One region of the Herbaspirillum sp. CAH-3 genome, then DNA from elsewhere that is predicted to be linked to it. Evidence: predicted binding sites of a transcription regulator. Region 1 holds the regulator's gene; each other region holds the start of a gene.
The links. The regulator sigma-54, encoded in region 1, starts transcription at its own class of promoters, with help from an activator protein. The targets are predictions, from matches to a motif close to TGGCANGNAANCTGCTTT.

Region 1 (7,545 bases):
CCAGCCCAGCGTGACCATGATGTTGCCCGACGGGTTGGCCAGCGCCGGCACCACGATCAGCAGCGGCACCAGCGCCAGATCCTGGAACAGCAGCACGCCGAGAATGCGGCGGCCGTGTTCGGTCTCCAGCTCCAGCCGTTCGGTGAGCAGCTTGGAGACGATGGCCGTGGACGACATGGTGAGCGCCCCGCCCAGCGCGAAGGCGGCCTGCCAGGTCACGTTGACGAACTGCGGCAGCACCATGGCCGCGCCCCAGGCCACCACCATGGTCGTGGCAATGGTGGCGGCCACTTGCGCCACGCCCAGGCCGAAGACGATGTGGCGCATGGCCGAGAGCTTGGAGAGCGAAAACTCCAGCCCGATGGAGAACATCAGGAAGACCACGCCGAATTCGGCCAGCGCATGGGTGGTTTCGTTGTCTTCGGCGAAGGCCAGGCCGTGCGGGCCGATGATGATGCCCACCACCAGGTAGCCCAGCATGGGCGGCAACTGCATCATGCGGAAGGCGACCACGCCGAGCACTGCGGCGGCCAGAAGGAAAAGGGTCAGTTCCAGTCCGGAAAACATTGCTGTCGAGTTTCTTGTCAAAAGCCGCCGGGCTCGGCGGGGTTCGATGTGAATGAATTGGCAACGCACCAGCAAGAGGCAGTTCATGCAGCCAGCATTGAACGTGAAGGAAAACCTCGGGCAGCGGCGGGCTTGATCGCCGTAGAATTCATACCTGTGGCGCAACAACAGCAGAGTTATTCACTACGATCGTGGGCTTTCCCCGTCTGTTGCGATGCCGCGCCCGACCTTGGTGCAGGCCGGAATCCCCCGTGGCTGCGGCGCTGCGGCGCGACGCAAAGCTGCACTTCACATCAAATCCGGCAGCATTCCCTTACATCTGGCAAGTTTTTTGCTTTGCTAATTCGTTTATACTTCGGTTATGAGTGTAACCGATGACAAAACCACGCCTGCATCTTTTTCGGCCGGGGCTGCCCGCCGTGCCATCGAACTGGCACGCCAGACCCTGCAGATCGAAGCTGATGCCATCCTGGCCCTGAAAAACCGCCTGCGCGACGACAGCGCCGAACCCCTGGCCCAGGCCGTAGAGGTCTTGCTGCAGTGCGAGGGGCGAGCGGTGGTTTCCGGGATCGGCAAATCCGGCCACATCGGCCGCAAGATGGCTGCAACCCTGGCCTCTACCGGCACCCCGTCGCTGTTCATGCATCCGGCTGAAGCCGCCCATGGCGACCTGGGCATGGTGACCGCGCGCGATGTCTTCATCGCCATTTCCAATTCCGGCGAAACGGCCGAGCTGCTGGCCATCGTCCCCATCATCAAGCGCATGGGCGCAGTGATCATTGCCATGACCGGCAATGACCAGTCCAGCCTGGCGCAGCTTGCGGCCGTGCACCTCAACGTGGGCGTGGCCCAGGAAGCCTGTACCCTCAACCTGGCGCCTACCGCCAGCACCACGGCCGCGCTGGCCATGGGCGATGCGCTGGCGGTGTCGCTGCTGGACGCACGCGGATTCGTCGAGGAAGATTTTGCCCGCTCGCATCCCGGGGGCGCCCTGGGCCGCCGCCTGCTGACCCACGTACGCGATGTCATGCGCAGTGGCGAGGCCATTCCTGCCGTGCGTCCGGATGTGTCCCTGTCGGCCGCGCTCATGGAGATCACCCGCAAGGGCATGGCCATGACCGCCGTGGTGGATGAGCAATTCCGCCCGGTCGGCGTCTTTACCGATGGCGACCTGCGCCGCCTGCTGGAGCGTGGCCAGGACTTCGCCAAGTTCTGCATTGCAGACGTGATGCATGCCAATCCGCAGACCGTCAACCAGGACCAGCTGGCAGTGGATGCGGTGCAATTGATGGAACAATTCCGCATCAACCAGTTGCTGGTCACCGATGCGGCCGGCGTGCTCACGGGCGCGCTGCACATCCACGATCTCACGCGTGCCAAGGTGATCTGATGAATGCGCCAGCCTTCGCCAGCACCCTGCCCGCCGCCGCGCTCGCCAAGGCGGCGCAGGTGCGCCTGATGATCTTCGATGTGGACGGCGTGCTCACCGATGGCGGCCTGTTCTATGGTGATGAGGGTGAAGCCTTCAAGCGCTTCAACGCCCTCGATGGCCACGGCATCAAGATGATGCAGCAGTACGGTACGGCCGCCGCCATCATCACTGCGCGCCAGTCGCCCTTCGTACTGCGCCGGGCGCGCGACCTGGGCATCGCCCATGTCTTCCAGGGCATCCACGACAAGCGCCAGGCTTTCGAGCAATTGCTGCAGCAGGTGCAGCTGGGTCCGCAGGATTGCGGCTACCTGGGGGATGACATCATCGACCTGCCGGTCCTGACCCGCGTGGCCTTCAAGGCCTGCGTGGCCAACGGCCATCGTGAAGTGAAGTCGCGCAGCGACTACGTCACCCAGGCCACCGGCGGCAATGGCGCCGTGCGAGAAATCTGCGACCTGGTCCTGGCCGCGCAAGGCAACTACGAGGCGGCGCTGGCGCCGTACCTGGCATGAGCGGGCACAGCGGGGCACGCAAGGCCGAGCGCATCCGCGTGGCGGTGATCCTGGCGATCCTGATCGGCGCAGCGCTGGGCAGTTTCTGGGTGATGCAGGCCATGCGCGCAGCGGGCGACAAGCAGCCGGTGCAGCGTCCGCGCGGCAAGCCCGACTACTACCTGGAAAACTTCAGCTACGTGAGGATGGGCCCCACCGGCCTGCCGCGCTATGACGTCTCGGGCAGGAAGATGGTGCACTTCCCCACGGATGATTCCTTCGAGATCACCAAGCCGGTCGTGCACAACCTGGACCAGGCCCAGGCGCCCATGGAGCTCTACTCCGATACCGCACGCGTGACGGACGACCAGACCCAGATCCACATGTACGGCAACGCCAACGCGATACGCGCGCCCTACAAGGGGCGCGAGCAGATGCACCTGGTATCGGAATACCTGCTGCTGTTGCCCGACGATGAAATCGTCAAGACCGACAAGCCGGTGGCCATGACCATGGGCACCACGCGCCTGAACGGCGTGGGCATGGTGGCCAACAACGCCACCCAGGTGGTGCAGCTGTTCGGCAATGTACGCGGCTATTACGAGCCGACCCCGAAGAAACGATAACCCGGTAGCGACCGGGACAAGAACGCCAAGAACCGACCAGACAGGAAACCAATGAAACGCTCACTCTTTCTGCCCATGCTGATGCTGGCTGCCGTGTGCGGCGTGGCCAACGCCGAGAAGGCGGACTCCACCAAGCCCACCAACATCGAGGCAGACCAGATGGTGTATGACGATGTGCGCCAGGTGAAGACCTTCACCGGCAACGTGGTCATGACGCGCGGTACGCTCATCATCAAGGCCGGCCGGGTGGTATTGACGACCGACCAGTACGGTTATGAAAACGCCGTGCTGTACGCGGCTCCCGGGTCGCTGGCCAACTTCCGCCAGAAGCGCGACGGCGGTCCCAACCTGTGGATCGAAGGCCAGGCCGAGCGGATCGAATATTCGGAACAGACCGAAGTCTCCAAACTGTTCCAGCGCGCGCACATCCAGCGCATGGATGGTGATCGCATCACCGATGAAGTCAACGGTGAATTCATCTCCTACGACAGCCGTGCGGAGTTCTACTCCGTGAACAATACCGCCAGCGGCGAGAGCAAGCCCGGCGCGGGCCGCATCACCGCCGTGATCCAGCCCAAGAATCCGCCGCCGGCTGGCAGCACCGCACCGGCCACCCCGGCGGCCCAGCCGTCCGGCAAGAACAACGCCGCGCAGCCTGCCCCGCGTCGCGACAACGGAAAGGGCCAATGACGATGGCAGCCAGCTCGCTGGTCGTTCGCGGCCTGAAGAAAAGTTATGGCGCGCGCCAGGTGGTGCGCGATGTCTCGATGGAAGTGCGCAGCGGCGAAGTGGTCGGCCTGCTTGGCCCCAATGGTGCCGGCAAGACCACCTCGTTCTACATGATCGTGGGCCTGGTGCCCTCCGATGGCGGCGAGATCGACCTGGATGGCGCATCCATTTCGCGCATGCCCATCCACAAGCGCGCCACCATGGGCTTGTCTTACCTGCCGCAGGAAGCCTCAGTGTTCCGCAAGCTGACGGTGGAAGACAATATCCGTGCCGTGCTCGAGCTGCGCCAGGAAGACGGCAAGCCGCTCTCGCGCGATGAAATCGAAGGCCGCCTCAACAACCTGCTGCACGAACTGCAGATCGAAAAGCTGCGCGATAGCCAGGCGCTGTCGCTCTCGGGCGGCGAGCGTCGCCGTGTCGAAATCGCCCGCGCACTGGCCACCGATCCGCGCTTCGTGCTGCTCGATGAACCCTTTGCCGGTATCGACCCGATTGCCGTGATCGAGATCCAGCGCATCGTGCGCTTCCTGAAGGAACGCGGCATCGGCGTGCTCATCACCGACCACAATGTGCGCGAGACGCTGGGCATCTGCGACCGCGCCTACATCATCAACCAGGGCACGGTGCTGGCCAGCGGCAATCCGGAAGAGATCATCGCCAACGAATCGGTGCGCCGCGTGTACCTGGGCGAACACTTCCGCATGTAAGCAGGCAACTTACTTTACGCAACGACAGGCAGTGCAACCAGCGGGCCACGCCGCTTCCAGAAAGACAGATGAAACAGTCGCTCCAGTTACGTACCTCGCAGCACCTCGCCTTGACGCCGCAACTGCAGCAGTCGATCAGGCTGCTGCAACTGTCGACGCTGGAACTGCACCAGGAACTGGAACAGATCCTCTCCGACAATCCCCTGCTGGAACGCCTGGACGATGCGCTCGACAATTCGGTGCGCCTGCTGGCCGATGGCGCCGTCTCCAGTTCGCCCTCCAGCGGTGTGGCCGAGGCGCCCGGGGAAGGCAGCGGCGAGGCCGCACCGGCGGCGGCAGATGGCGATTCCAGTTTCGAGTACCAGGACAACAATCCCGACAACGGTGTCACCGGCGATGCTGACTGGAGCTTTGACGATGTCGCACGCAGCGGCAAGTCGCCGGACGACGACGATGCCCGTCCGCAACTCGAAGCCCACGAACTGACCCTGCGCGAACACCTGCTGGAACAGATCCGCGTGACCGCGCGCACCCTGCGCGATCGGGCGCTGCTGGAGCTGCTCACCGATGCGCTCGACGAAAGCGGCTATCTCGAAGAACCGCTGGAAGACATCCACGCGCGCCTGCCTGAAGAGTTGGGCATCGACATGGAAGAGCTGTCCATTTCGCTCAAGCTCCTGCAGAGCCTGGATCCCGCGGGGGTGGGTGCACGCAGTGCCGGTGAATGCCTGGCGCTGCAAATCCGCCGCCTGCCCAAGATCCCCTTTGTCACCCGCAAGCTGGCGCTGAGGATCGTTGAGGATTACCTGCCGCTGTTTGCCCAGCGCGATTTCAACAAGATCAAGAAGGCCCTGGATTGCGATGACGAAGACCTGCGTGAAGCCCAGGCCGTGATCCGCCAATGCCGTCCGCACCCGGGTGCCGAATTCGCGCGCGATGCCTCGGACTATGTGGTGCCGGATGTGATTGTCAAGCAGACAAAGACCGGCTGGCAGGTCATGCTCAACCATGAGGTCATGCCCAAGCTGCGCGTCAATGCGATGTATGCCAGTGCATTGAAGCAAGCCAAGGGCGAAGGTTCGCTGTCGTCGCAGTTGCAGGAAGCCAAGTGGCTCATCAAGAACATGCGGCAACGTTTCGATACAATTTTGCGCGTCGCGCAGGCTATTGTGGAACGTCAAAGAAACTTCTTTTCACATGGGGCAGTCGCCATGCGCCCCCTTGTGCTGCGTGAAATTGCTGATACACTGGGTCTACACGAGAGCACCATCTCTCGCGTGACGACTCAGAAATACATGCTCACTCCGCATGGAATGTTTGAGTTGAAATACTTCTTCGGTAGCCACGTCGCGACTGAAACCGGAGGCGAAGCTTCCTCCACCGCGATACGGGCGCTGATCAAACAGTTGATAGGAGCCGAGAACCCGCAGACCCCATTATCCGATAGCAAGATTGCGGATATGCTGGCAGAACAAGGCATGGTGGTCGCGCGACGCACAGTCGCCAAATACCGCGAAGTGTTGAAGATTCCGCCGGTCAATCTCCGCAAGTCCCTCTGAGTTTTTCCTCAGTTTTTCTGCAGTACCGTTGCTGTGTTCAGGCAAGCATCCGACTGATGCCCGCGCCATCCGACACGAAGACCGTGCCCGTGGTACAGCTGCAGCAGGATCGATTGCACGAACCTCCAGTGACTTCACGATAGGAGTCTTGTATGAATCTGACCATCAGTGGACACCACCTCGAACTGACCCCCGCCATCCGGGAATACGTGCAAAGCAAGCTCTCGCGTATCAAGCGCCATTTCGACAACGTGATCGACGTCAGCGTGATCCTGAGCGTAGATAAACTCACAGAAAAGGAAAAGCGCCAAAAAGCGGAAATCAACGTCCACATCAAGGGGAAGGATCTACATGCGGAAAGCATCGCACACGACCTCTACGCTGCCATTGACACGCTGATCGACAAGCTCGATCGCCAGGTCATCAAGCACAAGGACAAGTTGCAGGAACATCACTCCATGGCCAAGCGCCTGCCGGACGAAACGCCGGAGGATGCGGTGGCCGGAGCGGCATAAGCCAGGACACCCTCGGCAAGCCGCCTCGCAGCCGCAACGCTGCTGAGAAAGCCAGCCGAATTTCATGAGGAAGGGGCGCGCAAGCGCCCTTTTTCATTGATGGCCGCCGAACTGGCGCAAGCCTGTGGAAAAAATATAAATCATTGCGCAAGGCAACTTTTCCACAGCCGTCGCTGAACATGATGCAGGAGCCTGCTGCTTGAATGTGTTCACGTCACCCTCATCTTCGATACGAGAACTTGCATACGATATAAATCATTTCCGTGATGCAATTTCCTGCCCGGTCAGACGGCCGGGCGGACCTTACCCGTTTTCAACGCGCCGGCCGGCTTTTCCCTATAATGTCGGCAATCCCATTTTTAAAGGCATAGCCATGAGCGACGTCCAATCCTGGATCAAAGAAACCGTGACCCAAAACCCCGTGGTGCTGTTCATGAAGGGCACTGCACAGTTCCCGCAATGCGGCTTTTCCGGCAAGGCCATCCAGTTGCTCAAGGCCAGCGGCGCCGAGAACATCGTCACCGTCAACGTGCTGGAAAGCCCGGACGTGCGCCAGGGCATCAAGGAATACTCGAACTGGCCGACCATTCCCCAGCTGTACGTGAAGGGTGAATTCGTCGGCGGCTCCGACATCATGACCGAGATGTTCGAGTCGGGCGAACTGCAGACCCTGATCAAGGGCTGAGTTTTACTTGCCTCGCTGACGCATGACCAGTTCTCCCAACCAGCCACGCCAGCGCCTGATCGTGGCCATCACCGGCGCCACCGGGGCCATCTATGGCGTGCGGCTGCTGGAGCATCTGCGCAAGCACGGCCAGGTGGAAACGCACCTGATGGTGTCCGAAGCCGGCGTGCTCAACCTGCACCAGGAACTGGACATGCGGCGCAAGGATGTGGAAGCGCTGGCCGATGTGGTGCA
Region 2 (7,545 bases), on a different contig from region 1:
CGCTGGCGGAATCGCGCCGTATCCAGCAGCAGCGCCGGGACGTCGGTACCGGGGATTGTGCCGCGCAGGAGCCGGCCGGCGCCACCGGGCAGACCGTGCTTCAAGCCGATCTGTACCGTGTCGCCGAGGTTGCGGACCGCCTCCGGATAGGCGGGCATGAGGATGCTGGCATCAATGCCGACTTTGCGCAGCGAAACGGCTAGCGCGGTGATCACGTCGGCCAGGCCACCGGTCTTGACGAGCGGTACGGCCTCTGAGCTGACTAACAGAACTCGAGCTTGCAAGATGGACCCCTAATGGTTGAAAGCACCTGAGATGGAAAGCACCCTTGGCTCGTCGCATCGCATGGGTTTTCGTCTTTGCCGCAGCTTGATCTGCAGGCCAAGGCGAAAACCTGTCCTTGTTGTTGTGATGGCTGGACAGTCTTTTGAGCGCCGATGATTACGTTATACGGATCGCCAGAGCCGCTCACTATCGGACAGCGGCCTGAGATGGCGTAGGATGAATCCTACTGTTGCAGCGCGGCGAAAAAGTGCCAGCGTGAGCGCAGCAAGGCGCAAAGAAAAGCACGCGGCCGGCGCTCGCGCGCCGGCCTGCGTTGATCGGTCATGGTAGAGCTGGCTACGTTGCGCTGCCAGATGAGCTGGGAAAATGGCTAAATGATTTCCCCGCACAAGCTGCAGACGTCATCACGGGAATGCGCCGCGATTCCGGCTTCAGGCGCAGGCGAAGAGTCCTCAGCGAAGAGTCCTCAGCTTAGTCAGCGGGCCTGGCAGCGGCAAATTGAATCTCGCTATACGTGCGCGAGTTTCATTGTGTGCCTGCATCCCTCATCCGTGGCAGGCACCTGCGACAGATGCGAGGGATGCGAGAGAGCCCATCAGGTCTCGACGCGGAAGCCAATCTTCAGCCCGACCTGGAAATGGCCGATGCTGCCGTTCTCCACATGGCCACGGCACTGCGTGACCTCGAACCAGTCCACATTCTTGACCGTCTTGGCGACGTCGGCGATGGCATTGCGGATGGCATCATCGGTGCCGTTGGGCGAACTGCCGACCACTTCGATGATCTTGTAGGTGCTGGAATTGTCTTGCTTGCGCTCGGTCATGGGGACTCCTTCCATTTGGGTTGGCTCATGCAGGGATGAGGCGAACGCATAGCCTAGACCGTCGCTTTGGCAGCCGGCATCGGCCAATGCCAGCAGCTTGCGTAGGACAGCATGTGAAGAGCAGATCGGCAGGCGGGAAGACAGCCTTGCCGTTTTTGCCCTGCAGCAAATCAATCTCCTGCTGAGGCCCCGATTGCCATCCCACAAGGATTGCCAGGCTTCAACACTGCACGTCCTCCTACAAAAAATTAAGCCGCACAACACCTGTTGCAGCGCACCCAAAACGGCTAATATTGCATCATCTGGCTTGCCAAAACGTTCATATAACTGATGGCTGCCCTGCCCGCACTGGTGCCTTGCTGCGGGCCTGCACGAGATTTTCATCGCTTGGAGATCATCATGTCGCAACTCAACCCCGGCCTGACCGCCCCTGCTCCCGCAGGCAACCCCGTGAAGGTCATCAGCGCACCGCCTGAAGACCTGCAACATGTCAACGACGACGCCGCTGCTGCCCGCAACCTGACCGCCATCCGCATTCGCGGGCAACTGGCAGAGCTTGACGCGGAACGTCAACCGTCCTGAGTGTCTCCTCAGGTTGGGCGTGAAGCCTGAAGCTTCATGCCCGTTACGGCCGGAATCATGAAGGGCGCCATGCCCTGAGCGATTCCGGCCGTTTTCTTTTGTTTTTCTTCACTGCCCCTGAAACCGCCGTCCCGGGCTACCGCAAGCCGAGGCGCCTGGCCAGCCGGTTCAGGTTGGCGCGGTCCAGTCCCAGCTCCCGGGCGGTGGCGGCCAGATTTCCTTCGTGCCGCGCCAGCGCTTCACCCACCAGCTTGCGTTCAAAGCGTTCCACAGCGTCGCGCAAGCCCCGGGTTGGCTCCGGCTCCGGCTGCGCACGTGTGCCTTCCTGGGGCGGCAGCGCCGAAGTGATCGCGGGCGGATGCTCCAGTTCCAGTGCTGCCGCATCGAGCGTCAGGATGCTCGGCCGAACCGGCTGCGAGGCCAGTGCCCGCAGGGCGCTACGGCCGATCAAGTGCTCCAGTTCGCGGATGTTGCCGGGCCAGGGATAGTCCAGCAGCGCGCGCTGCGCATGGGCGGAGAGGCGCAAGCTGGACAGCCCCAGCCTTGCCCGGTTCTGCTCCAGGAAATAGCCCGCCAGCAGCAATACATCGCGCCCGCGCTCGCGCAGCGGTGGTACGCGGATCGGGAAGACCGAAAGCCGATGATAAAAATCCGCGCGGAAATGCCCGCGCTTGACCTCCTCGGCCAGGTCGCGGTTGGTGGCGGCGATCAGGCGTACATCCACGCGGTGCTCGCGATCCGAACCGACCCGCTGCAACTGTCCGCTCTGCAGCACCCGCAGCAGCTTGGCCTGCACGGCCAGCGGCAATTCCCCCACCTCATCCAGGAAGAGCGTGCCGCCATCGGCCATCTCGAACTTGCCGCGCCGGTCTGCCACCGCGCCCGAGAAAGCGCCGCGCACGTGGCCAAACAATTCACTTTCGACCAGGGTATCGGGCAACGCAGCGCAGTTCAGGCTGATCATGGGCTTGTGGGCGCGGGGCGAAGCGGCATGCAGGGCATGCGCCACCAGCTCCTTGCCGGTGCCGGTTTCCCCGGTGACCAGGACCGTCATGTCGCTGGGGGCGGCCATGCGGATCTCGTCCATGAGCTGCAGTTGGGCTGCGCTTTGCCCGATCAATTCCCGCTTGCCCTGGCTTTCTTCCAGCCCCAGCCGGTAGGCCTCGGCACGCTGGCGCGCCTGTTCTCCGGCTTGCGCCAGGTCGTCGATGCGTTCGGCCACGTTGACAGTGGCCGCCGCGAGGGCCGCAAAGGCCTGCAGCGAGGCCATGTCCACCCCGTCAAAGCGCCCTGCCCCCAAGGCATCGAGCGTGACCAGCCCCCACGGACGCCCATTGACCGAGAGCGCGCAGCCCATGCAGTCGTGCACCTCCAGCGCACCTGAATTCGCATCATTGAGGCCATCGACCAGTCCGTCGTAGGGGTCGGGCAGGCTCGAATCGGCCGGAAACCGCGTGGGCGAAGCATTGGCCAGCAGTACCCCAAAGCGCGGATGGTCGGCAATCCGGAAACGCCGGCCCAGGGTATCGCTGGAAAGGCCGTCGATGGCCAGCGGTACCAGCAGGTCGCCGTCCAGTCGCAGCAGCGCGGCGGCGTCGCAGGGAAACAGCGTGCGCAAGGTGTGCAACAGCCGGCGATAGCGCTCGCGGTCATCGATCTGGCGCGAGAGATCGGCCACCAGCGGGAGCAAGGCATCAAGCAGGACTTTGGAAGTCACTTTGACTCCATCAATTGAAATGAAAGGTCATTATGACATAGGTCATATCCACACGGACGCATCGCAAGTCATTGATTTTATTGGGATCGATGCATGGCATGCCTTTTGTAATAAGGAGGTAACCGGATCCACCGGCCCATCCACTCTCCAGAAAGGTCCAGCATGCTTACCGATGCCCAACTCGCCATCGTCAAATCCACCGTCCCCTTGCTCGAATCGGGCGGCGAGGCGCTGATCACGCATTTCTACAAGATGCTCATGCGCGACTATCCGCAGGTGCATCCCCTGTTCAACCGCGCGCACCAGGCCAGCGGCGACCAGCCGCGGGCACTGGCCAATGGCGTGCTGATGTACGCCCGCCATATCGATCGCCTGGAAGCCATGGGACCGCTGGCCGCGCAGATCGTCAACAAGCACGTCGCCGTGCAGGTGCTGCCCGAGCACTACCCCATGGTCGGCGACTGCCTGCTGCGCGCCATCCGCGAAGTGCTGGGCGCCGAGATCGCCACCGATGCCGTCATCGATGCCTGGGCGGCCGCCTATGGCCAGCTGGCCGACATCCTCATCGGCGCCGAGCGCCAGCAATACGACGCCAAGGCGGCAGCACCCGGCGGCTGGCGCGGGGCACGCAATTTCGTGGTCACGCGCAAAGTGGCCGAGAGCGAGGAAATCACGTCCTTCTACTTCATGCCCCAGGATGGCGGCGCCCTGCTGGACTTTGAACCGGGCCAGTACATCGGCCTGCGCATGGTGGTGGACGGGCTGGAACAGCGCCGCCAGTACTCGCTGTCGGCGCCGCTGCGCCAGGACGGACAGCCGCTGCAATACCGCATCAGCGTCAAGCGGGAAGCCGAGGGCAAGGTCTCGCGCCATCTGCACGAGCAGATCCATGTGGGTTCGGTGGTCGAACTGTTCCCGCCGGCCGGCGACTTCACACTCACGGCCAGTGACAAACCGCTGGTGCTCATCAGCGGAGGCGTCGGCATTACCCCGATGATGACCATGCTGGCGGCAGCACTGCCAACCGGTCGCCCGGTACATTTCATCCATGCGGCACGCCATGGCGGCGTGCATGCCTTCCGCCGCCAGGTGGAAGAACTGGCGGCGCAACACCCGCAGCTGCGGGCGCATTTCTGCTATGAACGCGCGCGCGCCGGCGATCCCGCCCCCTATGCCACCGGCTTCATTGATGCGGCCCTGCTGGAGCAATGGCTGCCCCAGACGCGGGACGTGGACGCCTACTTTGTCGGGCCCAAGCCCTTCATGAAAGCCATCAAGCGTGCGCTGGGCGGGCTGGGGGTACCGGCGGCGCAGAGCCGATATGAATTTTTTGGACCCGCCGCCGCGCTGGAATGAGCCGCAGCTCGCTCTCCCTCAAACCAAACAGGAAGCATCATGAATCTGGACAAGTATCGCCGCGAACACGCCGACATCATCGGCCACGTCAGCACCCTGCGCACGCTGTGCGCCCACGGCATCGCCGATGAGGCGGCAGCGATTGCCCGTGAGGTCATCGCCATGAGCTCGGTCATCAAGCTGCATCTCTCGGTGGAGGATCGCTATCTGTACCCTTCCATGCAGCAGGCTACCCCCGCCCTGGCCGCCAAGGCCAGGCTTTATCAGGAGGAGATGAAGGACATTTCAGCGCAGTACGGCCAGTTCTCCCGGCGCTGGAATGACGCGCAGTCCATCGCGGAGCAGCCTGAAGCCTTCCGGGCCGATGCCAATCGTGTCCTCAAGCTGCTGTTCGACCGCATCGGGCGTGAGAACCGCGACTTCTATCCGATGGTGGAAGCCGCCTGAGCGCGTTATACCCGGCCGGCAGGTGGGGCGCCTGCCCCGCCGGCCGAGGCCTCGCGGTTTCTCCCGAAACCATTTATAAAATAAATCGTGTGATACCTGACCAATCCGTCCTGAATTGATCTTCGACAAGTTTTCCGCAATGCAGCAAATGCTATGCTGGGCGCTCCCCCTCCTCCTCCGAAAGACCGCCATGAGCGAAAAGCTGAGCGCCGAGCGCCACACTCCCGATGAATTGACCCAGGAACTGGAAGCACTGGACCTGGAGATCGTTCGCTGCGCCGTGATCTGCCAGGTGCGGCTGTTCGATCCGGGGGTACTCAATCAGGTCATGGACAACAACGAGCTGGTCTGCGGCCAGCCCCATCCGACCGCCTTCCAGAGCCTGCGCGGCCTGCTTTACCTGCATTTCGACATGCACCGCCAGCTGGCGCAGACCTATGGCGCCGATGACGCCGAGCACATCATCCAGCGCGTGCATGAACACCTGCGTCCGCGCATCGGCGAGCAGCTGGGCTCGCTGTTCGACGCCGGCCGGCATCCTCACTGATCAGGCGACCAGCCGCTCGCCCAGCGGGCGGCCGGCGGCGAAATCATTGAGGTTGGCGATGGTGGTCTGCATGATCTGGCCGATGGCTTCCTCGGTGAAGAAGGCCTGGTGGCCGGTGACAATGACGTTGGGAAAGGACACCAGGCGCTGGATCACGTCGTCGGTGATGATGGTCGAGGACAAATCCTGGAAGAACAGGCTGGCTTCCTGCTCATAGACATCGATGGCCAGGCCGCGCAGCTGGCCGCTCTTCAATGCGGCGATCGCGGCTTCGGTATCGACCAGCCCGCCACGGCTGGTATTGACCAGGATACAGCCGGGCTTGGTGCCGGCCAGGGTCTGGGCGTTGACCAGATAGCGCGTGGCTTCGGTCAAGGGGCAATGCAGCGAGATTACGTCGCTGGCGGCGAAGAGTTCGTCCCGGCTCACGTAGCGCCCGCCCAGGGCCTCGAATTCGGGATTGGGATGCACGTCGCTGCCCAGCACCGTGCAGCCGAAGCCGGCCATGATACGGGCAAACAGCGCGCCGATCTTGCCGGTACCGATCACCCCCACGGTCTTGCCGTGCAGGTCGAAGCCCATCAATCCTTCCAGCTCGAAATTGCCTTCGCGGGTACGCATGCTGGCGCGCGCGATTTTACGGTTGACCGCCAGCAGCAGGCCCACGGCAAACTCGGCCACGGACCAAGGTGAGTAATCGGCCACGCGCGCCACCGTGATGCCCAGTCGTCGTGCGGCTTGCGTATCGATGTGGTTGAAGCCGGTCGAGCGCGTGGTGACGAAACGCACGCCCAGCGCGGACAGCCGCTCCAGCACGGCCGCACCCAGGTCATCGTTGACGAAGGCCGCCACGGCTTGGCAGCCGCTGGCCAGTTGCGCCGTGCCGGGATCGAGACGGTCTTGCAGGAACACCAGTTCATGCGCTGCCCCGGAGGCAGCGTTGGCGCGCGCCAGCAGGGTCTGGTCGTAGCGGCGGGCGCTGTAGACGGCAGTTTTCATACGAACCTTTCATGGATGGGCGGCGCAGGATGGACACCCGGCGCCATGACGCATTGCACCATACTTCACGGTGTATCACATTGATGCAAAGCAGCTTGTCTTGGTGCCACCGTTTCGGGCCGAAATGGCGGCTGAAGCTTTCATCCAGCTATCGAAAAAACCGATATTTGCTTGCGCAGCGCCGCAAGTGGGTCCCATGGATCACTTTCGGGCATAGAATCGGCGGCGCAATAGCTGTCCCCACAAAAAAAGATCCTGACACAAGCTGCCGCAAGGCAGTACGAGACAGGCGCAAGACCGGAATCAACACGGTCCGCCCAACAGATAACGAGGCACATATCATGACGACATCCACTTCTTCGCAATCGAAGTTTTCCACCGTGCTGCGGGTCACCAGCGGCAACTTCATGGAAATGTTCGATTTCTTCCTGTTCGGTTTCTACGCGACCCACATCTCGAAGGCCTTCTTCCCCAGCGACAACGAGTTCGCCTCGCTGATGCTGACCTTCATGACCTTCGGCGCCGGCTTCCTGATGCGTCCGCTGGGCGCCATCATCCTGGGCGCCTATGTTGACCGCGTCGGCCGCCGCCAGGGCCTGATCGTGACCCTGGCGCTGATGGCACTGGGCACGATGCTCATCGCTTTCGTCCCCTCCTACGCCACCATCGGCGCGCTGGCCCCGATGCTGGTGTTGATCGGTCGTCTGCTGCAAGGCTTCTCGGCCGGCGTGGAACTGGGCGGCGTGTCAGTGTACCTGGCCGAAATGGCCACGCCCGGCAACAAGGGGT
Region 3 (7,545 bases), on a different contig from region 1:
CATCGTGCTGAGGGACGTCGTGCGCGAACTATTGACCGGGTCCCATTGGTTGGGAGCAAGTCTTCACGAATCATGAACGCGGCTTGTCGGGCTGACGACTACCGAAGCTGATACGGTCCACCTAGAATCGCCTCTTGAAACGGAGGCAAGCGATGGTAGACGTATTGGTTGTTGGAGGCGGCAATGCGGCACTGTGTGCGGCGCTCATGGCCCGGGAAGCAGGCGCATCCGTCTTGCTGCTTGAGGCATCGCCACGTGAATGGCGTGGTGGAAATTCTCAGCACACGCGCAACCTGCGCTGTATGCATGACGCGCCACAGGACGTGTTGGTCGACGCCTATCCCGAAGAGGAATACTGGCAGGACCTGCTCAAAGTCACCGGCGGAATCACCAATGAAAAATTGGCACGCATCGCCATCGTGGCATCGTCAAACTGCCGCGACTGGATGCGCCGGCATGGCGTGCATTTCCAGCCACCACTGTCTGGTGCGCTGCATGTAGCCCGTACCAACGCCTTTTTCATGGGCGGAGGCAAAGCCCTGGTGAATGCCTACTTCCGTAGCGCAGAAAGACTGGGCGTACAGATCCGCTACGATACACCGGTGGTGTCCGTCGAACTCGATGGCGACCGCTTTGCTGCCGTGCGCACTGCCAAGGGTGAACGAATCACCGCAAAAAGCTGCGTGCTGGCGGCAGGCGGCTTCGAATCCAATCGCGCATGGTTGCGCGAAGCCTGGGGCCAGAACGCCCGTGGCGAATGGCCCTCCGACAATTTCCTGATTCGCGGCACGCGCTTCAACGAAGGCGTGCTGCTCAAATACATGATCAATGCCGGGGCCGATGCGATCGGCGACCCGACACAAGCCCATATGGTGGCAATCGACGCACGCGCGCCGCTCTATGACGGCGGCATTTGCACGCGGATCGATTGCGTCTCGCTTGGCGTGGTCGTCAATCGTGACGGTGAACGCTTCTATGACGAAGGGGAGGACTTCTGGCCCAAGCGCTACGCCATTTGGGGGCGCCTGGTGGCGCAGCAGCCAGGTCAGATCAGCTACTCCATCATCGACCAGACAGCCATTGGCCGCTTCATGCCGCCGGTCTTTCCTGGCACCACAGCCAACACGCTTCCCGAATTGGCACAGAAGCTCGGACTGCCCGAGCAGGCCTTCATCAAGACAGTGGACGACTACAATGCCGCCTGCCGTCCTGGCCACTTTGACCACACTGCGCTCGATGACTGCCGCACTGAAGGTCTCACTCCCCCAAAAACGCACTGGGCGCGCCCCGTCAGCACGGCGCCGTTTTATGGCTATGCCCTCAAACCTGGTGTCACCTTCACTTACCTGGGCTTGAAGGTCAATGAGCATGCCGCCGTGCACTTCGGCGGCCGACCCAGTCCCAATCTGTTCGTGGCCGGGGAAATGATGGCGGGCAATGTGCTTGGCAAGGGATACACCGCCGGCGTTGGCATGGCCATCGGTACGGCCTTCGGACGCATCGCTGGCACGCAGGCGGCCGCTGCCGCAAAGAGAGTTGAACATGCAACAGCTTGAAGCCCTGACCCGACAAGCCTGCGAGCAGGCCTCAGGGGGGTATGCCGTGATCCCGATCCTGAGCGCGAAGGAGGCCGAGGTCGAGCGCCAGATGAAGATCTGCAATTCCTGCCGCTACTGTGAAGGCTTCTGCGCGGTGTTCCCGGCAATGACGAGGCGGCTGGAATTTGGCAAGGCTGACATCAATTACCTTGCCAATCTCTGTCATAACTGTGGTGCCTGTTTGCATGCGTGTCAGTACGCACCGCCGCATGAATTCGCCGTCAATGTACCGCAGGCCATGGCCAAGGTGCGCGTTGAGACCTATGCCGACTATGCCTGGCCGCCTGCTCTTGGGGCGCTATACAAGCGTAACGGACTGTTCCTCGCGCTCGCGTTGGTCGCGGGATTGACACTGTTCCTGATGCTTGCCGCCTGGTTGCAGGGCTCGCTGTTGCGCGCACCTTCCGGCGCCAATTTTTATTCCATTTTTCCGCACAAGCTGATGGCAGGTTTGTTCGCGCCAATCTTCTTGCTTGCACTACTGAGTCTGAGCCTGGGTGTGCGGCGTTTTTGGAAAGACATCTCACCGGGAGCCGCTACGGCGGACGCTGTGGGAGACGCCGCAGACAAGGTGCTGAGACTGAAATTCCTGGACGGCGGACATGGGGAAGGGTGCAACAACGCCAATGACAGTTTTACGTTGGCGCGGCGCCGCTTTCACCATTTCACGTTTTACGGTTTCCTGCTGTGCCTGGCGGCTACCAGCGTGGCGACGTTGTACCACTATCTGTTCGGCTGGGAAGCACCCTACGGCTTCACCAGTTTGCCCAAGCTGTTGGGCATCTCAGGTGGCGTTTCTCTGCTGATCGGCACTACCGGTTTGTTTGCTTTGAACTTGCGCCGCCACCCGTTGCAGGGGGATACAGCGCAGAAACCCATGGACCGCGGTTTCATCGCCTTGCTGTTCCTTACGGCAGCGAGCGGCCTGATGCTGATGCTCTCGCGCGGAACCCCCGCACTGCCGCTGACCTTGTGTGTGCACCTGGGCGCAGTCATGGCGCTGTTCGTCACCTTGCCCTATGGGAAGTTCGCCCATGGCATTTTCAGAAGTGCTGCTCTTCTCAAGTGGGCAATCGAGAAGCGCCAACCGAATTCATTAAAACTAAGCGACGACTAAATGCCTGACACGGCCAGTTTGCGTGATGCGTCAGCTCTGCTCATGAAAAGACCCGTGACATAACTTATAAAATATTTGGAGGCAAATACAATGACCATAAAAGACACCAATAGGGATGGCGCAGGTTCTCGACCCTCGTCAAAAATCGGCGCCGTACTGCGTGTCACCAGTGGAAACTTTCTGGAGCAATTCGACTTCTTCCTTTTTGGCTTCTACGCAAACTATATCTCCAGGATTTTCTTCCCAAGCGATAACGAATTCGCGTCCCTGATGCTGACTTTCGCGGTGTTCGGTGCCGGTTTCTTGATGCGGCCGCTGGGTGCGATCATATTGGGTGCTTACATCGACAAGGTGGGCCGCCGCAAAGGCTTGATTGTCACGCTCTCGATCATGGCGAGCGGTACGGTGCTCATTGCGCTGGTGCCGGGATACGCATCAATCGGTTTGTTCGCACCGTTGCTGGTGCTGATCGGCCGCTTGCTTCAAGGCTTCTCGGCCGGGGCGGAACTGGGTGGCGTATCGGTCTACCTGGCGGAGATTGCCACCCCTGGCCGCAAGGGCTTCTATACTGCCTGGCAATCGGCTAGCCAACAGGTCGCCATCGTGATGGCGGCTGCGCTGGGATTCGGCTTGAACCACTGGCTTTCTCCAGAGGAGGTGACGGCATGGGGGTGGCGTATCCCGTTCCTGATCGGCTGCGCGATCATTCCCGTTATCTTCATGTTGCGCAACACCCTGGAGGAGACCGGCGAGTTCCAGGCGCGTCGTCACCATCCTGATATCCAGGAGGTGTTTCATTCGATGGTCAAGAATTGGCGTACGGTGCTCACAGGGATGCTCTTTGTCGCGATGACGACCACCACTTTCTACCTGATCACCGTCTACACACCAACCTTTGGTCGCAGCGTGCTGCACTTGGGAGCGGGCGACAGTTTGTTGGTGACGCTTTTCGTGGGATTGTCCAATTTCGTCTGGCTGCCGATTGGTGGTGCACTATCCGACCGCATTGGCCGCAAACCTATTCTGGTCGGCATTTCCTTGCTTGCGCTGCTGACAGCTTATCCCGCGATGTCGTGGTTGGTGGCCAACCCCAGCTTTGGACACCTGCTTGCGGTGTTGCTGCTGTTCTCTTTCTATTTCGGGATGTATAACGGTGCCATGGTCGTAGCGCTGACGGAGGTCATGCCTGTGAACGTCAGAGTGGTAGGCTTCTCACTCGCCTTCAGCCTGGCAACCGCCGTCTTTGGGGGATTTACACCCGCCATTTCCACGTATCTGATCGATGTGACGGCCAATAAAGCGTCGCCCGGACTTTGGATGAGTTTCGCTGCGCTATGTGGGCTCACCGCTACTTTGATCTTCTGTCGACGCGGTGGAGCAGTGAGTCGCGTTGTGCAGTGAAACTCAGGCGCGACGCTTGGCCTCAATGGAAAAGATGTCCGCAATGCGCTGGCGATGAGCGCTTCTGCCACCAATTGCGGACATCGCTACGATTACTGTTTGATATTGAGAAGGCCACCGCAATGGTGGCCTTTTCATTGGCGCTGACGCTGTTGCCACTGTGCTTTTGATACGGCATCGATGAGTCCGACTGGCTTTCATCGGGTTGACAGGCCTTATTTCGGAAATGCAGACTCCATTCTTGTTGATCGGCTCACCAGCTGGCCTCCCTCTCCGCCGTGGAGGAAATCTTGTGAATGGCCAGGTCGGCCCCTTCAAACTCCTGCTCCGGATCCAGCCGTATCCCCACCGCCTTCTTCAGCAAGCCATAGACGATCCATCCGCCCGCTGCCGCAATGGCGATCCCCATGAGGCTGCCGATGAGCTGCGACATGAACGACACGCCACCGCGTCCGCCCAAGGCCTGCAGCCCGAAGATACCCGCCGCCAGTCCGCCCCACAGGCCGCACAGGCCGTGCAGCGGCCACACGCCCAGCACGTCGTCGATCTTCCACTTGTTCTGGGTGCGGGTGAACATCCACACGAAGATCGCCCCGGCAATGCCGCCGGTGACCAGCGCGCCCAGCGGATGCATCAGGTCCGAGCCCGCACATACCGCCACCAGGCCGGCCAGCGGGCCGTTGTAGGCGAAGCCGGGATCGTTGCGGCCCATCAGCAGCGCCACCAGCGTACCGCCGGCCATGGCCATGAGCGAATTCATGGCGACCAGGCCATTCATCTTGTCCAGGGTCTGCGCACTCATCACGTTGAAGCCGAACCAGCCCACCGTCAGGATCCACGCGCCCAAGGCCAGGAAAGGAATGTTGGACGGCGGATGCGCTGCTACCGCGCCTTCCTTGCTGTAGCGGCCACGGCGTGCACCCAGCAGCAGGACCGCCGGCAGCGCAATCCAGCCACCCACGGCGTGGACCACGATGGAACCGGCGAAATCATGGAACTCTGCACCGAAGGTGGTCGCCAGCCAGGCCTGCACGCCCAGGTGCTGGTTCCACGCGATGCCCTCGAAGAAGGGATAGACCAGGCCCACCAGCACGGCCGTGGCGATCAACTGCGGATTGAATTTGGAACGCTCGGCGATGCCGCCGGAGATGATGGCCGGGATGGCTGCCGCAAAGGTCAGCAGGAAGAAGAACTTCACCAGCTCGAAACCGCTGCGCTCGGCCAGCGTCTCGGCGCCGGCAAAGAAGCTCACCCCATAGGCCACGTAATAGCCGATGAAGAAGTAGACGATGGTCGATACCGCAAAGTCAGCCAGGATCTTCACCAGGGCATTGACCTGGTTCTTCTTGCGCACCGTCCCCAGTTCCAGGAAGGCAAAGCCGGCATGCATGGCCAGGATCATGATCGCCCCCAGCAGGATGAAGAGGGCGTCTGCGCCGTTTTTGTGATCGTCCACCAGAAAATCTCCCAAAAAGTGTGCAAGGAAATGCGTGAAAGCCACGACTAAAGCAATTTCCGTTCCATTTTGGTGGGAAATGCGCAGTGCATTGATTTGAAAAGACTTTTTCGGTGCGTCAGCTATGCGTCAGGCACCGACATGCACGAACTCCGTGCATGTCGGTGCCGGTCGGTTGTAGTCGGCTGCATTTTGGTGCGTGGGCAGTAAAGCCTTGCCTGCCCAGCGTCGCTTATTGCCGAGTCGCCTTGGGCAGTGCGTCAATGAAACCCTCAATGAGCTGCGCCACCGCCTCCGGATCTTCCAGCGGTGACAAGTGGCCCACGCCAGGAAGGACGCGGAGGGCGGCCTGGGGAATGCGCGGCAAAAGCTCTGCCTGCAGCGTCGCGATCCTGTCGACCTGATCCTGCTCGCCCGAGATGACCAGCGTGGGGACTTCGATGGCAGCGACATCGGCCGTGATGTCCTCCGCCATCGCCACGTTGGGCCAGGCGAGCTTGGCCTGGGGTGCAGCCTGCAGGCTGTCCTCGATGACCTGTGCGCGGCGCGCGGCCGTGAGGGGCTTTGCGGTCAATACATGGTCGAGCACGAACTCCACCGATTCGCGCGACTGGTAGGCGCCTGCCAGCATGGCCCGCTGTTCCGCCGAAAGCAGCATGGGCGAGGGCGGAGATGGTGCCACCAGGATCAGCCCTTCAAGCCCGTGCGGCCGGCGCGAAGCCATCAGCTGTGCCACCTTGCCACCCATGGAGTGGCCCACCAGGACATAGCGCTGCAGTCCCAAGGCGGCAATGACGCCCTCGGCATCGGCGGCCAGGTCGGCAATCCGGTAGCCCTCGGCGGGCGCTGCAGAGCGGCCCCAGCCGCGATGGTCGGTGGCGACGATGCGGCATCGCTGCGCCAGCGGCGCAGCTACCGCATCCCAGGTCCGCGACGAGCCGCCGTAGTAATGCAGGAACACCAGCGCCAGTTCGCCGCTGCCCTGCTGGGCAACGTGGATGCGTGTTCCGTTGGTTTCGATATGCATGTGTCTGCTCCTTTGTGATGGGGGAGAGTCAATGGTAGATTCCATGCGAAAAATTTATAATTGGCGAATTGTTAGTCACAGTCGACACTCTGATGATCGAATAGGGGGCGCATGGACAAACTGATGAGCCTCAATGTCTTTGTGGCCGCAGTGGAGGAAGGCAGCTTTGCCGGGGCGGCCCGGCGCTTCGCGCTGTCGCCGGCGATGGCGGGCAAGCACGTCAGCCAGATCGAGGCGGAGCTGGGTGCCCGCCTGTTTCAACGTACCACGCGCCGCCTGAGCCTCACCGAGGTAGGCCGGACGTATTATGCGCGTTGCCGCCAGATCCTCGCGGCATTCGAAGAGGCGAACCGCGAAGCGACTGCGGCGCAAGGGACCGCACGGGGCGTTCTGCGCGTGGCCGTGCCGGTGACCTTCGGCGCCATGCATCTGGGCCCGGTCATTGCGCGCTATCTTGCGGATCACCCGGAGGTCAACGTCGAGGTCGTGCTCGGCGACCGCTATGTCGACCTGATCGATGCGGGCGTGGATGTGGCCATCCGCATCGGAAAGCTCGACGATCCCGAACTGGTCACGCGCCGTCTGGCACCCTGCAGCATGATCGCCTGTGCCTCTCCCGAACTGATCGCGCAGCATGGCCTGCCTGGCACGCCGCAAGCCTTGTCGCGCCTGCCGCGCCTGGCCTTCAGTGACGCAGTCTCTGAAGGCGACTGGACTTTCATCGATGCCGCGGGACAGGCGCATCGCATCGATGGTCCGTGCCGACTGACGGCCAACAACATGCAGATGCTGCTGGCTTGCGTGCTGGCGGGCGCGGGCGTGGCCTACGGGCCTTCCTTCGTCTTCGGGGAACATATCAGGCAAGGGCGCTTGATTGCCCTGCTTCCGGAGTACCGCGCCAATGCATTGGCCATCCAGGCCGTCTATCCGAGCGCGCGAGGAATTC
Region 4 (7,545 bases), on a different contig from region 1:
CCACGATCATCAGCGGTGCCGTGGTGGCCAGGGCGAGATAGGCCATGGTGGCCGTACCGAAAGCGAACGCGATGGGAATGCCACCGGCCACGCATACGCCGATCAGCAGTACGAAGAACACGATCAGGTTGTAATTGCCCATGCCCAGCAGCATGGGCTTGGCCAGCCACAGCGCACCCGCGATCACGGCCACCACGGCCAAGGCGGAGAGCAGCAGGCGCATCGTCGTCATGGCCGCCATGCGCGAGACTGCGGCCAGCAGCATCAGGATCGCGCCGACCGGCAAGGCGGCGGCGCGCAGGCCATCGGGAATTTCCAGCGCCGGCGTGGTGATCGGCATCTGCTCGACCGCATGGTCCACGGCCGGATGGATCACCATCAGCACGAAGATGCAGACCACCAGCGCCGCCACCGTTTCGAGCCACACGCGGCCCTTCTCGGAACACTTGTTGATGATGGCGGTGAGCCGCATGTGTTCACCGCGATCCAGGGCCAGCACGGCACCCAGCATCGACAGCCAGATGAAGAGGATCGAGGCCAGTTCATCGGACCACACCAGGGGATCATGCAGCGCATAGCGATAGATCACGCCGGTCAACAGCACCACGGTTTCGGCCACCACCAGGGCGGCGGCCACGGCACCGACCACGTGCATCACCATGCGATTGAATGCGACCAGCGCGCGCGCAGCCGGGTTCATGTTGACCGGGGCGCGGTAAGTCATTGCAGCTTCCATCATCAAGCTCCAGCGAAATGGATTCAGGGCGGGAGCGCAGCCCTCATTGCGAGGGCCACGCTCCGGCGCACGGGCTCATGCGGGGATGAGCCCCGGCAAACGGACCGTTCAGGCCAGCTTGCCGGTGTACTTCTCCAGCAGGGTCCAAGGCTCGTCACCGAACTTCTTTTTCCACTCGGCATAGAAGCCGGCGCTGCGCAGCTTGGCGCGGAAGGAATCGGCGTCGGCATTGTTGAAGGCCAGGCCCTTGCCCTTCATTTCATCGACCAGCGAATCGTTGAGCTTGCGCACGTCGGCGCGCTGGTTCATGGCGGCTTCGTTGATGAGGCGGGCCATCAGGTCCTGCAGGTCCTTGGGCAGGCGCTCGAAGGATTTCTTGTTGCCCAGGAACCAGAAGCCATCCCACATGTGGTTGGTGATGGAGCAGTATTTCTGCACTTCGTAGAGCTTGGCGGTAGAGATGATGGCCATGGGGTTTTCCTGGCCTTCCACGATCTTGGTCTGCAGGGCCGAATAGACTTCGGCGAAGTTGATCGAGGTCGGTGCCGCGTCGAAGGCTTTGAACATCGAGGTCCACAGCGGGCTGGGCGGCACGCGCAGCTTCATGCCCTTGAGGTCGTCGGCCGCCTTGATGGGCTTGGTGCTGTTGGTGATCTGGCGATAGCCGTTGTCCCAGATCTTCTCGAAGGCGAACAGCGTCGACTTGGCTTCGATCTGCTTGCGCACGTGCGCACCCAGCTCGCCATCCATGGCCGGCCAGACCTGGCTGTAATCCTTGAAGGCGAAGCCGATGCCGGAGATCTGCGCGGCCGGCACCAGCGTGCCAAGGATCAGCGGCGAGAGCGTGAAGAAATCAATCGCACCCGCACGCACCTGCGAAAGCATGTCGGTGTCGGTGCCCAGCTGGTTGTTGGGGTAGAGCTGCAGTTCGATGCGGCCCTTGGATTGTTCGGCGATGGCAGCGGCCATTTCCTTGGCGCGCGCATTCATCGGGTGGGTGACCGGCAGGTTGTTGGCGTACTTGAAGGTGAACTCGGCCGCATGTGCGGACGTCGATACCAGGCCGGTAGCGGCGGCAGCCGAGGCCACCGAGGCGGTCTTCAGAAAATGGCGGCGCGTGATCTTGCCAGTGGATTGTTCCATCTGCTTGTCTCCTGTCTGTCTGTTTGTAATTTTGAAATTTGCTGAATCCGGCGCTACAGGGCTTGCTGGATCGGGCGTGCAGCTCCCTGTTCCGGGTGGTCAACACTGCCTGTGCCTCGACAGAGCAAATTGGATGCCAAGCCCCCCTATCCTCCTTGGTCGGCATGGCCTCGCCCCGCTCCCTCAACGGCACTGCGCCTGTATTCTCTGCGATAAGGGCGGGCCTGTACAAGCACGCAATCATCGCCGCCCTCATTTATTTGCGTGCAGCGGGGCTGCGACACCTGTCGCAGGAGTGTCGCCGCACTGTCGCAGGAATCGACACCTGTTCATGCTGCTCACCGGCAATAGTGCTGCCTGCCGGCTGCTGCAGCGCAATGATTTACGTTAACGTAAAGTACGTGCTATCTTCATGCGGTCGGCGGGCACGGCCCTGCCCTGTTCCATTTTTTCCTGCATGTCGGGAATGAGCGGGCCGCCTGGCGAACACATCAGCACGCATCAACATCAACAACAAAGCGAGACCCGGCGCGGCTTTGCGCCGGCACTCTCAGGAGACGGGCAAGATGCAGGCCGGCACCTGGCGCGATGGCGCCATCACCGGCTGCGCGATGCCGAGGCAAGGGACCTTCGACACCGGCTGCATGCGGTGGCGCAAGCGGTCCTGCGCGTGGCACCGATTTTGCATATTGCCCCTGTGTGTAACGGAGCGACCCCGCTCCATTGACCCCGTGATTACGGACACAAGGACAACCCCATGACTGTTTCTGCATCCTCACCCTGCATCACCGGCTGGAACCATTCGCAGTTCGGCAAGCTCGACGGCATCGATCCGGAAGTGCTGATCGGCCAGGTCGCCAAGGCCGCCATCGAACACGCCGGGCTGCAACCGGAAGACATCGACTCGGTGCACTTCGGCACCTTCAATGCCGGTTTCCTGTACCAGGATTTCCCTTCTTCGCTGGTCCTGAACACGCTGCCGCAGCTGCGCTTCAAACCCGCCACGCGCCTGGAGAATGCCTGCGCCACCGGTTCGGCGGCCATCCATTCGGGCCTGCAGGCGATCAAGGCCGGCGAATCGAAACACGTGCTGGTGATCGGCTTCGAGAAGATGACCGAACTGGCCACCGCGCAAGTGGGCGAGGTGCTGCTCAAGGCCTGCTACGCCAAGGAAGAGGCGGGCATTCCGGGCGGCTTTGCCGGGGTCTTCGGCAAGATCGCACAGAGCTACTTCGATCGCTTCGGCGACCAGTCCGATGCGCTGGCGATGATCGCGGCCAAGAATCACAAGAACGGCATGGTCAATCCCTATGCCCACATGCGCAAGGATTTCGGTTTCGATTTCTGCCGTACGGTCTCCGACAAGAACCCGTACGTGGCCGGTCCGCTCAAGCGCACCGACTGCTCGCTCATTTCCGACGGCGCAGCTGCCCTGGTGATCAGCGCCGCCGATGTGGCCAAGTCCATGCCGCGTGCCGTGCAATTCCGCGCGGCGGTCCACGTCAATGATTTCCTGCCGCTGTCGCGCCGCGACCCGACCCGCTTCGAAGCGGCCGAGCTGGCCTGGAAGAAGGCGCTGGGTCAGGCCAGCCTGAGCCTCGATGATCTCTCGCTGGTGGAAACGCACGACTGCTTCACCGTGGCCGAGCTGCTGGAATACGAAGCCATGGGCCTGGCCCCGCACGGCCAGGGCGCGCGCGTGATTGCCGAAGGCATCACCGCCAAGGATGGCAAGCTGCCGGTCAATCCCTCGGGCGGATTGAAGTCCAAGGGCCACCCGGTCGGTGCCACCGGTGTCTCGATGCACGTGATGGCGGCCATGCAGGCGTCCCATGACGCGGGCGACATGCAGATCGCCAATGCGCGCTATGCCGGCGTGTTCAACATGGGCGGCGCAGCGGTGGCCAACTATGTGAGCATTCTGGAGCGTGTGAACTAACAATGCGGTAGCAGCAGCGGTGCGCAATCCTGTCGTTGAAGGGTGGCGCGCCGCATGAAGTGATGTGCAGAAAAACAGAACAAGGCAGCACGCCAATTTCCATCAGAATTCCATTAGAAGAATCGGGACGAGTGAGACGATGTTAAGCAAAGTGATGAACCTGGGCCGCCTGCTCTCGGACGTGGCGCGCCGTTTTCCGGAAGAACCCGGACTGATCCTGGCACAAGGCGCAGCCGATGGCAGCGACCGCCTGATCCCCTGGCGCGAGATCAATGCCCGCGTCGATGCGCTGGCCCACGCCCTCACCCGGCGCGGCGTCAAGAAGGGCGACAAGATGCTGGTCCACTCGCGCAACAACCAACAGATCTTCGAGAGTGCCTGGGCTGCCTTCAAGATGGGCGTGGTCTGGGTGCCGACCAATTTCCGCATCACGCCACCCGAGGCCGCTTATCTCGGCCAGTCCAGCGGCGCCTGCGTGATGCTGTATGACCGCGGTTTCGCGTCGTATGTCGACGCGGTTAAATCCGCCTCGCCGGCACTAGAACACGTGGTGGCCCTGGCCGACGCACGGCCGGGCGAGCTCGATTACGAAACGCTGGTAGCCGGAAGCAGCGGCGAGTCCTTCCGCGAGGCTGAAGTCGATTACGACGATCCGCTCTGGTTCTTCTACACCTCCGGCACCACCGGACATCCGAAGGCGGGCATGCTCTCGCACGGCCAGATGGCCTTCGTGGTGACCAATCACCTGGCCGACCTGATGCCGGGCCTGACGCATCAATCGCGCTCGCTGGTGGTGGCACCGCTGTCGCACGGCGCGGGCGTGCATGCGGTGGTCAATACCGCGCGCGGTGCGGCCAGCATCCTGCTCTCGTCCGAACGACTGGTGGTCGAGGAAGCCTGGCAGCTGGTGGAGAAATACAAGGTGGACAATCTCTTCACGGTGCCCACCATCGTCAAGATCCTGGTCGAGGATGAGTCCGTCGACCGCTATGACCACAGCTCGCTGAAACACCTCATCTATGCCGGCGCGCCCATGTACCGCGCCGACCAGGTCCATGCATTGAAGAAGCTGGGCAAGGTGCTGGTGCAGTATTACGGCCTGGGCGAAGTGACCGGCAACATTACCTTCCTGCCGCCCTACCTGCACTTCGAGGATGATGCCCATCCGCAGGCGCGCGTGGGGACCTGCGGCATGCCGCGCACCGGCATGCAGGTCGCTATCCTCAACGACGATGGCCAGGAACTGGCGCCCTTCGAGACCGGCGAAATCTGCGTGCGCGGACCGGCCGTCTTCATGGGCTACCACAACAATCCCGAGGCCAATGCCAAGGCCTTCAAGCATCACTGGTTCCATACCGGCGACCTCGGGCATGTGGACAAGGATGGCTTCCTCTACATCACGGGACGTTCCTCGGACATGTACATCTCGGGCGGCTCCAACGTCTATCCGCGCGAAATCGAGGAAGCCCTGCTGACGCACCCGGCAGTCTCCGAGGTGGCGGTGCTGGGCGTGCCCGATCCCAAGTGGGGCGAAAGCGGGCTGGCGGTGATCGTCTGCAAGGCCGGCCAGCAGGTCGATGGCGAGGCATTGCTGGCGCACCTGGAAACCCGCATCGGCAAGTACAAATGGCCGCGCCGCTTCGTCTACTGGGACAGCATGCCGAAGTCGGGCTACGGCAAGATCGTCAAGAAACAGATCAAGGCGCTGCTGGAAGAGCAAGGCGACTACCGTCTATGAAACTCTCCAGCCAACCTGGCCAGGCCACGGCCAGCGCCGGTTTCCTGGCGGTGCGCAAGTTCCTTCATGCAGGCCAGCCGAGCTATCCGCGCACGCTGGACCTGGAGGCCGACCCGGCCGAGGAACTTCGTATCACGCTGCAACCGGGCACACCGGTCGGCCCGGCCTTGCGCCGCGTGCTGGCACGCTACGGCCAGCGCGGCGGCGTCGGGCGACTGTGCGGCGGTACCGCGCGGCGCCTGCATTACCACCGCATCGAACAGACCGGCGATCCCGACCGGCCTTATGACTACGGACCACCGCATGTATTGGAAGGCGTCATCAGCTTCGTGACCGGCGCCATCACCATCGGCCAGAACGCCGATGGAAAAGTGTTACTGCATTGCCACTCAGGTTTCATCGATGGCGATGGCACGCTGCATGGCGGCCATCTGCTGCTCGACACGGTGGAGGTGGGCGACGATCCGCTCATCCTGCGCCTGTGCCTGTTCTCCCGCAGCGCCTTCGTCGTCAACAGCGATGAAGAGACGCACTTCAGTCTATTGCATCCGACACCCATGGAATGATGATGACGCTCCCCGCCCATGACAGCGACTCCCTTGACGACCACATCCACGTAGAACAGGGCCAGCTCGGCAAGCTGGTGATGGCCCGGCTCAAACCCAACCAGGACCTCACCGAAAGCGTGGAAGCGCTGTGCCGACAGCACGGCATGGACAAGGCCATCGTGCGGGGCGCCATCGGCAGCCTCATCGATGCCCATCTGCAATACGCCACCCCGTCCGGCGTGCGTGCGATGGAGATCAACGGGCCGGGCGTGGAAATCCTCAACGTCTTCGGTGAAATCGGTTTTGCCGATGGCGCGGGCAGCGCCCATCCGCTGCAGGGCGTGGTGGCCGATACCGAGGGCCGCATCTTTGCCGGACGCTTCGTGCGCGGGGCCAATCTCTCTTTCATCACCATCGAGATCACCTTGCAGGAATGGATTGCGGTCAAGCAACCAGAGGCGCTGCCGGCCTGAATCACTTTCCTTGCGCCCATGAAAAATGCCGCCCGGCTCATCACCGGGCGGCATTGTTCAATTCTTGGACTAGGGCCTGTTCACATTCAATCTGTGAGTGCGAGAGGTCGCCAAGCGTTGTCTGCCTAGGCGCGGCGACGCGCCGTGGTGGTGCCACGGCAAGGAGCTGCAACAACGGCAGGCGACGCTTGGCGGCCTCTCCCGGAGGGTTGCCCCCAGAAGGCGCGCTGGCCGCGTTGCACGTCAGGGCTGGTGGCACCACCACCAGCCCTGACGCGCGCCTTGCCACCACGCCTTCTGGGGGCAACGCATCTCACAGATTGAATGTGAACAGGCCCTAACTATCGAATCAGGCTTCGGCGTGCAGCGTGGCTTCGGCTTCCTGTTCGATCTCGACTTCGGCGCGCGCTGCTTCTTCTTCGCTCAGCAGGCCGCCTTCCCACTTGGCCACCACGGCCGAAGCGATCGAATTGCCCACTGCGTTGGTGGCCGAACGGCCCATGTCGAGGAAAGTATCGATGCCCAGGATCACCAGCAGGCCGGCTTCCGGGATGTTGAACTGGTGCAGGGTCGCGGCGATCACCACCAGCGAGGCGCGCGGCACACCGGCGATGCCCTTGGAGGTCAGCATCAGCACCAGCATCATGGTGATCTGGGTCGAGATCGGCATGTGGATGCCATAGGCCTGCGCGATGAAGAGCGTGGCGAAGGTGCAGTAGATCATCGAACCGTCGAGGTTGAAGGAATACCCCATCGGCATGACGAAGCTGGAGATCTTGCGCTTGACGCCAAAGCGGTCCAGCGCGTCCAGCAGCTTCGGATAGGCCGCTTCCGAGCTGGCGGTGGCGAAGGCCAGCAGGAAGGCTTCCTTGATCAGCGCCAGCAGGTGGAAGATGCGCTTCTTCAGGAACACGAAGCCCACCGCGATCAGGATCACCCACAGCAGCACCAGCGAGAAGTAGAAGTCA

Region 2: a site for sigma-54 is predicted at 3,502-3,519, ahead of hmpA (NO-inducible flavohemoprotein). Genes of this name have one in related genera too.
Region 3: a site for sigma-54 is predicted at 5,622-5,639, ahead of FYB76_RS07585 (ammonium transporter). Genes of this name have one in related genera too.
Region 4: a site for sigma-54 is predicted at 2,551-2,568, ahead of FYB76_RS04740 (acetyl-CoA acetyltransferase). Genes of this name have one in related genera too.

The regions. Positions count from the first base shown of each region.
Region 1 is NZ_VSWE01000010.1:165,864-173,408, reverse strand. It holds gene FYB76_RS14705 (cation:proton antiporter) at 1-567, opposite strand, end outside; gene FYB76_RS14700 (SIS domain-containing protein) at 929-1,957, shown strand; gene FYB76_RS14695 (HAD family hydrolase) at 1,957-2,511, shown strand; gene lptC (LPS export ABC transporter periplasmic protein LptC) at 2,508-3,116, shown strand; gene lptA (lipopolysaccharide transport periplasmic protein LptA) at 3,168-3,806, shown strand; gene lptB (LPS export ABC transporter ATP-binding protein) at 3,803-4,552, shown strand; gene FYB76_RS14675 (RNA polymerase factor sigma-54) at 4,621-6,111, shown strand; gene hpf (ribosome hibernation-promoting factor, HPF/YfiA family) at 6,264-6,626, shown strand; gene grxD (Grx4 family monothiol glutaredoxin) at 7,000-7,311, shown strand; gene FYB76_RS14660 (UbiX family flavin prenyltransferase) at 7,334-7,545, shown strand, end outside.
Region 2 is NZ_VSWE01000005.1:230,406-237,950, forward strand. It holds gene glgA (glycogen synthase GlgA) at 1-284, opposite strand, end outside; gene FYB76_RS08445 (dodecin) at 881-1,108, opposite strand; gene FYB76_RS08450 (hypothetical protein) at 1,508-1,690, shown strand; gene norR (nitric oxide reductase transcriptional regulator NorR) at 1,827-3,407, opposite strand; gene hmpA (NO-inducible flavohemoprotein) at 3,570-4,763, shown strand; gene FYB76_RS08465 (hemerythrin domain-containing protein) at 4,803-5,210, shown strand; gene FYB76_RS08470 (hypothetical protein) at 5,401-5,757, shown strand; gene FYB76_RS08475 (2-hydroxyacid dehydrogenase) at 5,758-6,756, opposite strand; gene FYB76_RS08480 (MFS transporter) at 7,098-7,545, shown strand, end outside.
Region 3 is NZ_VSWE01000004.1:332,302-339,846, forward strand. It holds gene FYB76_RS07565 (LysR family transcriptional regulator) at 1-76, shown strand, start outside; gene tcuA (FAD-dependent tricarballylate dehydrogenase TcuA) at 153-1,556, shown strand; gene tcuB (tricarballylate utilization 4Fe-4S protein TcuB) at 1,543-2,715, shown strand; gene FYB76_RS07580 (MFS transporter) at 2,806-4,116, shown strand; gene FYB76_RS07585 (ammonium transporter) at 4,370-5,572, opposite strand; gene FYB76_RS07590 (alpha/beta fold hydrolase) at 5,805-6,599, opposite strand; partial or broken gene FYB76_RS07595 (LysR family transcriptional regulator) at 6,711-7,545, shown strand, end outside.
Region 4 is NZ_VSWE01000003.1:66,403-73,947, reverse strand. It holds gene FYB76_RS04750 (TRAP transporter large permease subunit) at 1-739, opposite strand, end outside; gene FYB76_RS04745 (TRAP transporter substrate-binding protein) at 845-1,879, opposite strand; gene FYB76_RS04740 (acetyl-CoA acetyltransferase) at 2,637-3,818, shown strand; gene FYB76_RS04735 (acyl-CoA synthetase) at 3,940-5,556, shown strand; gene FYB76_RS04730 (hypothetical protein) at 5,553-6,122, shown strand; gene FYB76_RS04725 (PPC domain-containing DNA-binding protein) at 6,125-6,577, shown strand; gene FYB76_RS04720 (dicarboxylate/amino acid:cation symporter) at 6,927-7,545, opposite strand, start outside.